3 regions of the Pseudoalteromonas sp. DL-6 genome follow, and region 3 is predicted to be linked to each of the others. Evidence: predicted binding sites of a transcription regulator. Region 3 holds the regulator's gene; each other region holds the start of a gene.
What was found. Region 3 encodes LexA, which represses DNA repair genes until DNA is damaged. Its sites were predicted from a motif close to TACTGTATNNNNATACAGTA; they were not measured.
Positions count from the first base shown of each region.

Region 1: a site for LexA is predicted at 1,170-1,189, ahead of umuD (translesion error-prone DNA polymerase V autoproteolytic subunit). Genes of this name have one in related genera too.
Region 2: a site for LexA is predicted at 1,378-1,397, ahead of dinB (DNA polymerase IV). Genes of this name have one in related genera too.

Region 1 covers NZ_CP019771.1:118,022-120,300, forward strand. Annotated here, with positions in the region: gene B1F84_RS15635 (LLM class flavin-dependent oxidoreductase) at 1-947, opposite strand, end outside; gene umuD (translesion error-prone DNA polymerase V autoproteolytic subunit) at 1,210-1,623, shown strand; gene B1F84_RS15650 (Y-family DNA polymerase) at 1,611-2,279, shown strand, end outside.
Region 2 covers NZ_CP019770.1:744,784-747,062, forward strand. Annotated here, with positions in the region: gene B1F84_RS03455 (aldo/keto reductase) at 1-566, opposite strand, end outside; gene B1F84_RS03460 (thioesterase family protein) at 579-1,010, opposite strand; gene dinB (DNA polymerase IV) at 1,409-2,279, shown strand, end outside.
Region 3 covers NZ_CP019770.1:3,078,138-3,080,416, forward strand. Annotated here, with positions in the region: gene coxB (cytochrome c oxidase subunit II) at 1-646, opposite strand, end outside; gene lexA (transcriptional repressor LexA) at 1,118-1,735, opposite strand; gene B1F84_RS14420 (PaaI family thioesterase) at 1,924-2,279, shown strand, end outside.

The sequences.
Region 1 (2,279 bases), on a different replicon from region 3:
TTTTCATCGTCATATAAATCGTTGGTGAATATAAGCTCATCGACCCCTAACTGATTCACGATCATTTCTAATTTGTGTTTAATACTCGCTGGCCCGCCAGTCACACTTAGCCCTAAAAAGCTCTCAACATGAGCACGCTCTTGTTCGCTCCACAAGCCTTCCATTGTTGCTACTGGGGGCTTTAACCACAACTCGTCGCCTCTGATTAACGACAGTACCCGCTGTTTTGAAGTGGTTGATAAGTATTGTGCTTCTTCATCTGTATCGGCAGCCACTAAAGGTAATGCCAACATCACATAAGGCTTAGCTAATACACTTGATGCTTTAAATTCTCGTTTATATAAGGCTATTGCATCATGTACAAAACGTGGTGCAAAATGCCCCGCAAATACATAGGGTAATCCTTTTTTCGCCGCTAACTGGGCACTAAATAAACTTGAGCCTAACAGCCAAATCGGCACATTGGTGTTCTCACCAGGAATTGCTCGTACACGCTTAGTTCCCTCATATGGACCTAATAATGTTTGTAACTCGCTCACTTCATTAGGAAAGTTTTCAGCGCGACTAATGTCGTTATTTAAGGCGCGACTTGTCACAGGGTCGCTACCCGGGGCGCGCCCTAGCCCTAAATCAATTCGACCAGGATACAAATTCTCTAAGGTGCCAAATTGCTCAGCCACAACTAAAGGCGCGTGATTAGGTAACATAATTCCACCCGACCCTACGCGTATTTTTTTAGTGTTGCCGGCTATGTGCCCTACTAAAATTGAAGTGGCGGCACAAACAATCCCAGGCATATTATGATGCTCGGCTAACCAAAAACGGTTAAAACCTAATTGGTCTGCTCTTTGTGCGTAGGCTGTACTTTTGTTTAAGGTGTCACTAACCGTGGCCCCTTTAGACATAGGCGCCAGTTCTAGTAACGAAAAAGGGGTAGAAGTTAACACAATCGCCGCTCCTTAAATGCAGATAATTTAGGTGCTGCAATGCCACATACTTAAAACTAGTAACTGGGGCTTTTTATTCGTTATTCAACATGTTTTAGCACATAGATATAAAAACTTAAACTCACAGCAAATCAATGACTTTTTACATACTGCCCAACAAATGATCAAAAACATGGATTGATCCGCCATTCATTACTTGGCATAACTGATACAAAACGCATATACTGTACACTTATACAGTATATGCGTTTTAGGTTGTGTTATGTTTGTTATTCCCATTTATATAGAGGCCGGTGTTTGCGGGTTTGAATCGCCTGCAGCGCAGTATAGTGAGTTAGGAATATCACTTGACGAGCTATTAATAAAACACCCAGATGCCACCTTTATTGGCGTTGCCTCAGGATGCTCTATGCAAGAAATTGGTATTTTTGAGGGCGACTTACTGTTAGTTGACCGTGCTGAAATTCCTAAAGATGGCGATGTTATTGTGGCAAACTTAAATGGTTTATTTGTATGTAAGCTGCTAGATAAAACTAATGCGCGGCTGCTCTCGGCTTCTGCTGCTTATAAGCCCGTGCAATTAACCGAGTCTGATGAATTTCAGCTTGAAGGCGTGGTAACCCGCTCAATTAGGTTGCATCGGCAAAGCCCTGAGATACTTTCATGTATGCCTTAGTTGATGCCGTGGCTTTTTATGCCAGCGCCGAAAAAGTATTTGATCCCGCCATTCGCTCAAAGCCGGTAGTGGTGCTTACCAATAACGATGGCTGCGTGTGTGCGGTATGCCCGATTGCCCGTAAGCTTAATATTCCTAAATTTGGCCCTTACTTTAAAGTTAAGCAATTACTAGAACAAAACAATGTGATTGTACGCTCTAGTAATTATGAACTATACGCTAATTTAAGCGACCGAATGATGAGTGTGATTGGCCGCTTTTGTGATACCCAGCATATTTACAGTATTGATGAATCGTTTTTGCACTTTAACGGCTACAAAGACGTTGTCAAAGATTGGCATACTTATGGACATCTCATAAGACGAACCGTATGGCGCGAAACAAAGCTCCCCGTGGGCGTTGGGTTTGGGCCAACGCCGACCTTAGCCAAAGCCGCGAATCATGCTGCTAAAAAACTAGCTGGCTTTAATGGGGTTGCCGTGATTGATGATGAAGCAACCCGACAAGCTATTTTACAGCAAATGCACTGCCAGGATGTATGGGGAGTGGGCAAACGTTTAGCTAAAAAACTGGCGCTAATGAATATTAATACCGCATGGCAACTAGCTCAGCAAAGTCCAAAAACAATTCGTCGCCAATTTAGCGTGGTGCTTGAG
Region 2 (2,279 bases), 910 kb from region 3:
CCCCACGGGGTGTCGTCAGAAAGTCCACAGTGTTTAATTTTACCCGCTTTAACACACGCATCTAAACCCTCTAAAATATCAAGCATGTCAGCGGTGTGTTGTTTTGCATCGACATCAGTAAATTTAAGCATGCCAGGCCATTGCCTTGCAAAATGAGGAGTGCGGCGGTTTGGCCAATGTAATTGGTATAAGTCAATATAGTCGGTTTGTAAGCGCTTTAGCGACTGATCAACGGCATCAATAACAGCTTGGCGAGTAATATCACCGCCATCACGGATCCATGAAAGTCCATTACCGGCAATTTTAGTTGCAATAACAATGTCTTTTCGTTTCTGTGAATTACGTGCAACCCAATTCCCTATAATTTCCTCTGTTTTACCATAGGTATCGGGCGTGGGCGGAACTGCGTACATTTCTGCTGTATCAATAAAGTTAACACCACGTTCAAGGGCATAGGCTATTTGCTCATCAGCATCGCGCTGGGTATTTTGTACTCCCCAGGTCATGCTACCTAAACAGACTCTCGAAACACTAACACCACTACTACCTAATTGACTATATTGCATTACTAATCCTAATTATTCGTTTTCAGAGTTTGCTTTTAAAGCCGATAACAAAGGTTCTGTGATCGTCGCTTTTTGCCCTGTTTTAAAGTCAAACATCACCACTTTCGACATGCCTGTGGTGGTTATCGCATTTTGCGCATGACTAAATACACTGTAATTCATTACAAACCGGTCAGATTTTATATCACTAATAGTAATACCTACGCTTAATGTGTCAGGAAACGTCACAGGGCGTTTGTAGCGAATGTTATTTTCACTGATCACAGGGCCTGTGGCTTTAGCATTGATAGTATCAAATAAATTTAATTTATTTAAAAAATCGATTCTGGCTATTTCAAAATAACGAAGGTAAACACAGTTATTAACATGCTGTAGGGCATCCATATCGCCCCACGCTACAGTAATGTCGGTATGAATAGGATGTTGTTGTTTAAACGTTTCCATGTATTTATAGCTCTTAGTTTTAAAGTATTTAGATTAGCAACATGGTCGGATGAGCTCAAGGGAATTATAGCGGGCAAAAAATTCGAGAGTTAAATTGTACCTCTTTGAATTCATGACTATAGTAACTATTAACACACAAGGAGAGAACTATGCAGAATATAATTAATTGGTTATTGGCATGCACTGTTTTTATAGCTTCGTTCACTTGTTACGCTATGGGTAATGAGGCAGGAGCAATTATTTTGATTTTATTAGGCTTCTGTTTAGAAGTACTATTTTGGATGTATTGCTTTAATAAGCCCAAAAAAAATAGGCGCTCTTTTTAGATAACAACATGCTTGCTAATTAATAGCGATTCCACAATAATGGCTGTATAAATAAACAGTTGTTATTGTGTGATGAAAAAGTTTATTCATATAGACATGGACTGCTTCTATGCAGCCGTTGAAATGCGCGACAACCCTAAGCTTGCAAGCGTACCGCTGGCCATTGGCGGTAATAGTCGCCGAGGAGTGCTCTCTACCGCTAATTACATTGCCAGAGAATATGGTGTGCGCTCTGCTATGTCTAACTATCATGCCAAACAGCTTTGCCCCGATTTAGTTATTGTGCCCGGAAGAATGGCTGTTTATAAACAAGTATCAACCCAAATTCGCACTATATTTAACCGCTATACAGACCTAGTAGAACCTCTTTCACTTGATGAAGCATACCTGGATGTGACCGACAGTACTGCATTTAAAGGCAGTGCAACGTTAATTGCTGAGCAGATCCGCGCTGATATTTTTAATACCACTGGGCTGACCGCCTCTGCGGGGATTGCGCCAATTAAATTTATAGCCAAAATTGCTAGTGATGAAAATAAGCCCAATGGCCAATTTGTGGTATTGCCTGAGCAAGTTGACTCGTTTTTAGCCCAATTACCACTAGGTAAAATTCCAGGCGTGGGTAAAGTAACCTTGGAGAAGCTTAATTTAAAAGGATTATACACGGGCCAAGATGTCCGAGAAAAAGGTGCTAATTGGATGCAGCAACATGTGGGGAATTTTGGTGTATCGTTATATCAAAAATGTATGGGGGAGCATATAGGGCGGGTTTCAACTGAGCGGGTTCGTAAGTCATTGAGCGTGGAGCATACTTATGAATACAACAAAAACAGCCTTGATGAGTGCCTTGAACAATTACCGCAACTGTTAGATGAGCTCACTGTTAGGCTAAATAAGCAGCAGTTGCAAAATAAAATTAATAAGTTAAGTGTTAAAGTTAAAT
Region 3 (2,279 bases):
CTTCATTAATATTGGTCCATGTTTCATTGATAAACCCCGGATTTGCATCTTTTTTAACAGCAAAATCAGGTACCCACCATGAGTGAATCACATCATCTGAGGTCATTAAAAAACGTACTTTTTGATTAATCGGTAGCACCAGCGGCTTATCTACTTCAAGTAAATAGTTCGGGTTTTTATCGGCAAGATTCGTTATTTCATTTTGAGGAGTCGCTAACATTGAATAAAACTCAACGTCCTCCCCCATATATTCGTAATGCCACTTCCACTGTGATCCAGTAATTTTTATGGTGATATCAGCTTTGCTGGCATCCTCCATGGCAATTAGGGTTTTAGTCGCAGGAATGGCCATAACAATTAAGATGACAAAAGGAATAGCAGTCCAGAGTATTTCTACTTTGGTGCTTTCATGAAACTGGGCAGGGACAGCCCCTTTAGATTTGCGATGATGAATGAGTGCCCAAAACATAATGGCAAACACGATCACCCCAATCACACAACATATTAAAAATATAGTCATGTGTAGTTGGTATACATTATTACTTATATCAGTTACGCCTTTACGCATATTATATTGGCTATTAGCAAGCACATTTTGCGAAAAAACTAACAATATAAGCCACAAGGAAGAACTCAGCTTACCCATGTGACGGCTCCTTTGATGCTATTGCTGACGCAAAGCGAAGGGACATACGACTTAAACGCCCATTCGTTATTTTTATTTTTTATAAGGGTGCTGGAGTTATTAAATGTGTGTGCTCAAAACGACTACGCTGTGAGTTATTTTTATTCCAGCTCTTTAATAACTAGTTAAAAAATAAACAATAAGCAAGGTGAGTATGAAAAATAAACAAGGGGTTACTTAAAAAAGTGCAGCAAAAAAATAGTCACTAATTAGTTAGTTAACCTAAGAGTCAGAGGTGGTAAGGGGTAGCTTGAATAACAGCGGAAAAAATATAAAATTTTATGATTTAAAAATAATTAGGATAAATTTATTTATATAAGTATTTAGCGATGTTATTTACAATAACAAAAGCGATTAAAAAGCAGTACCATAAAAATAATACAAGTAAAATCAGCGCCTAATTAATATTAAGCGCTAAGTTATGTTTAACTATCACATCCAGTCAGCGTTACGAATAACACCTACCGCTAAGCCTTCAATATTGAAAGATTCATTTTCCAAGTCGACTTCAATTGCCGAAAACTCGTCATTTTCAGCATGCAGTAATACTTTTCTGCCGGCTTTTTCTAGGCGTTTAACCGTAACATCATCATCCACTCGAGCAACAATAACCTGACCATTTTCAGCCACTTGAGTTTTATGTACAGCGAGTAAGTCGCCATCCATAATACCAATATCTTTCATACTCATGCCGTTAACACGCAGTAAAAAATCGGCCGCAGGTTTAAACATTAAAGGGTCAATTTTACAGTGGCTTTCAACATGCTGTTGCGCCAATATTGGCTCACCCGCAGCAACCCGACCAATTAAAGGCAAGCCTAATTGCTCTGGCTCTTCTTCTTCAACAAGCTGAATGCCGCGACTCGCACCCGGCTTCATTTTAATTACACCTTTTTTAGCCAGTGCTTTTAAGTGTTCTTCTGCAGCATTTGCACTTTTAAAACCCAGTGTTTGTGCAATTTCGGCACGTGTAGGAGGCATACCAGTGTCTTTAATAAACACTTTGATAAGTTCGAGTATTTGCGCTTGGCGTTTTGTTAATGGTCGCATACAACTGGTTTTCCATACAGTACAATTAACTGTGAGTATATACAGTTATTTAAAAATCGCAAATATAAATTAAGACCTTATAAGTCATGATGGCTAAACAATAAGATGCTTTAAAACCGCAATAATAAATGTAATTATTAGCAGTGCATTATCATATTAATTCTCAATTACTTATCCAAGGAGCTAGCATGAGTATTTGGCACCAACCAATTACATTAGAGTTTTGTAAGCAATTAGATCAAGGGATCACTGGCCAAGGCACGCTCATGAAGACCATGGGAATTGAAATCAGTGAAATTGGTGATGACTACTTAGTCGCCACTATGCCAGCCATACCTGAGCACCATAATCCAATGGGTATAGTGCATGGTGGTGCCAATGTCGTGCTTGCTGAAACAGTAGCAAGTTATGCCGCTAACTTTGTGGTTGATTTCAGTCGATTTTATTGTGTTGGGCAAGAGATCAGCGCAAGCCACTTAAAAGCGTCACGCAACGGCACATTAACCGCCACCGCAAGGGCTTATCATATAGGTAAACGCAGCTC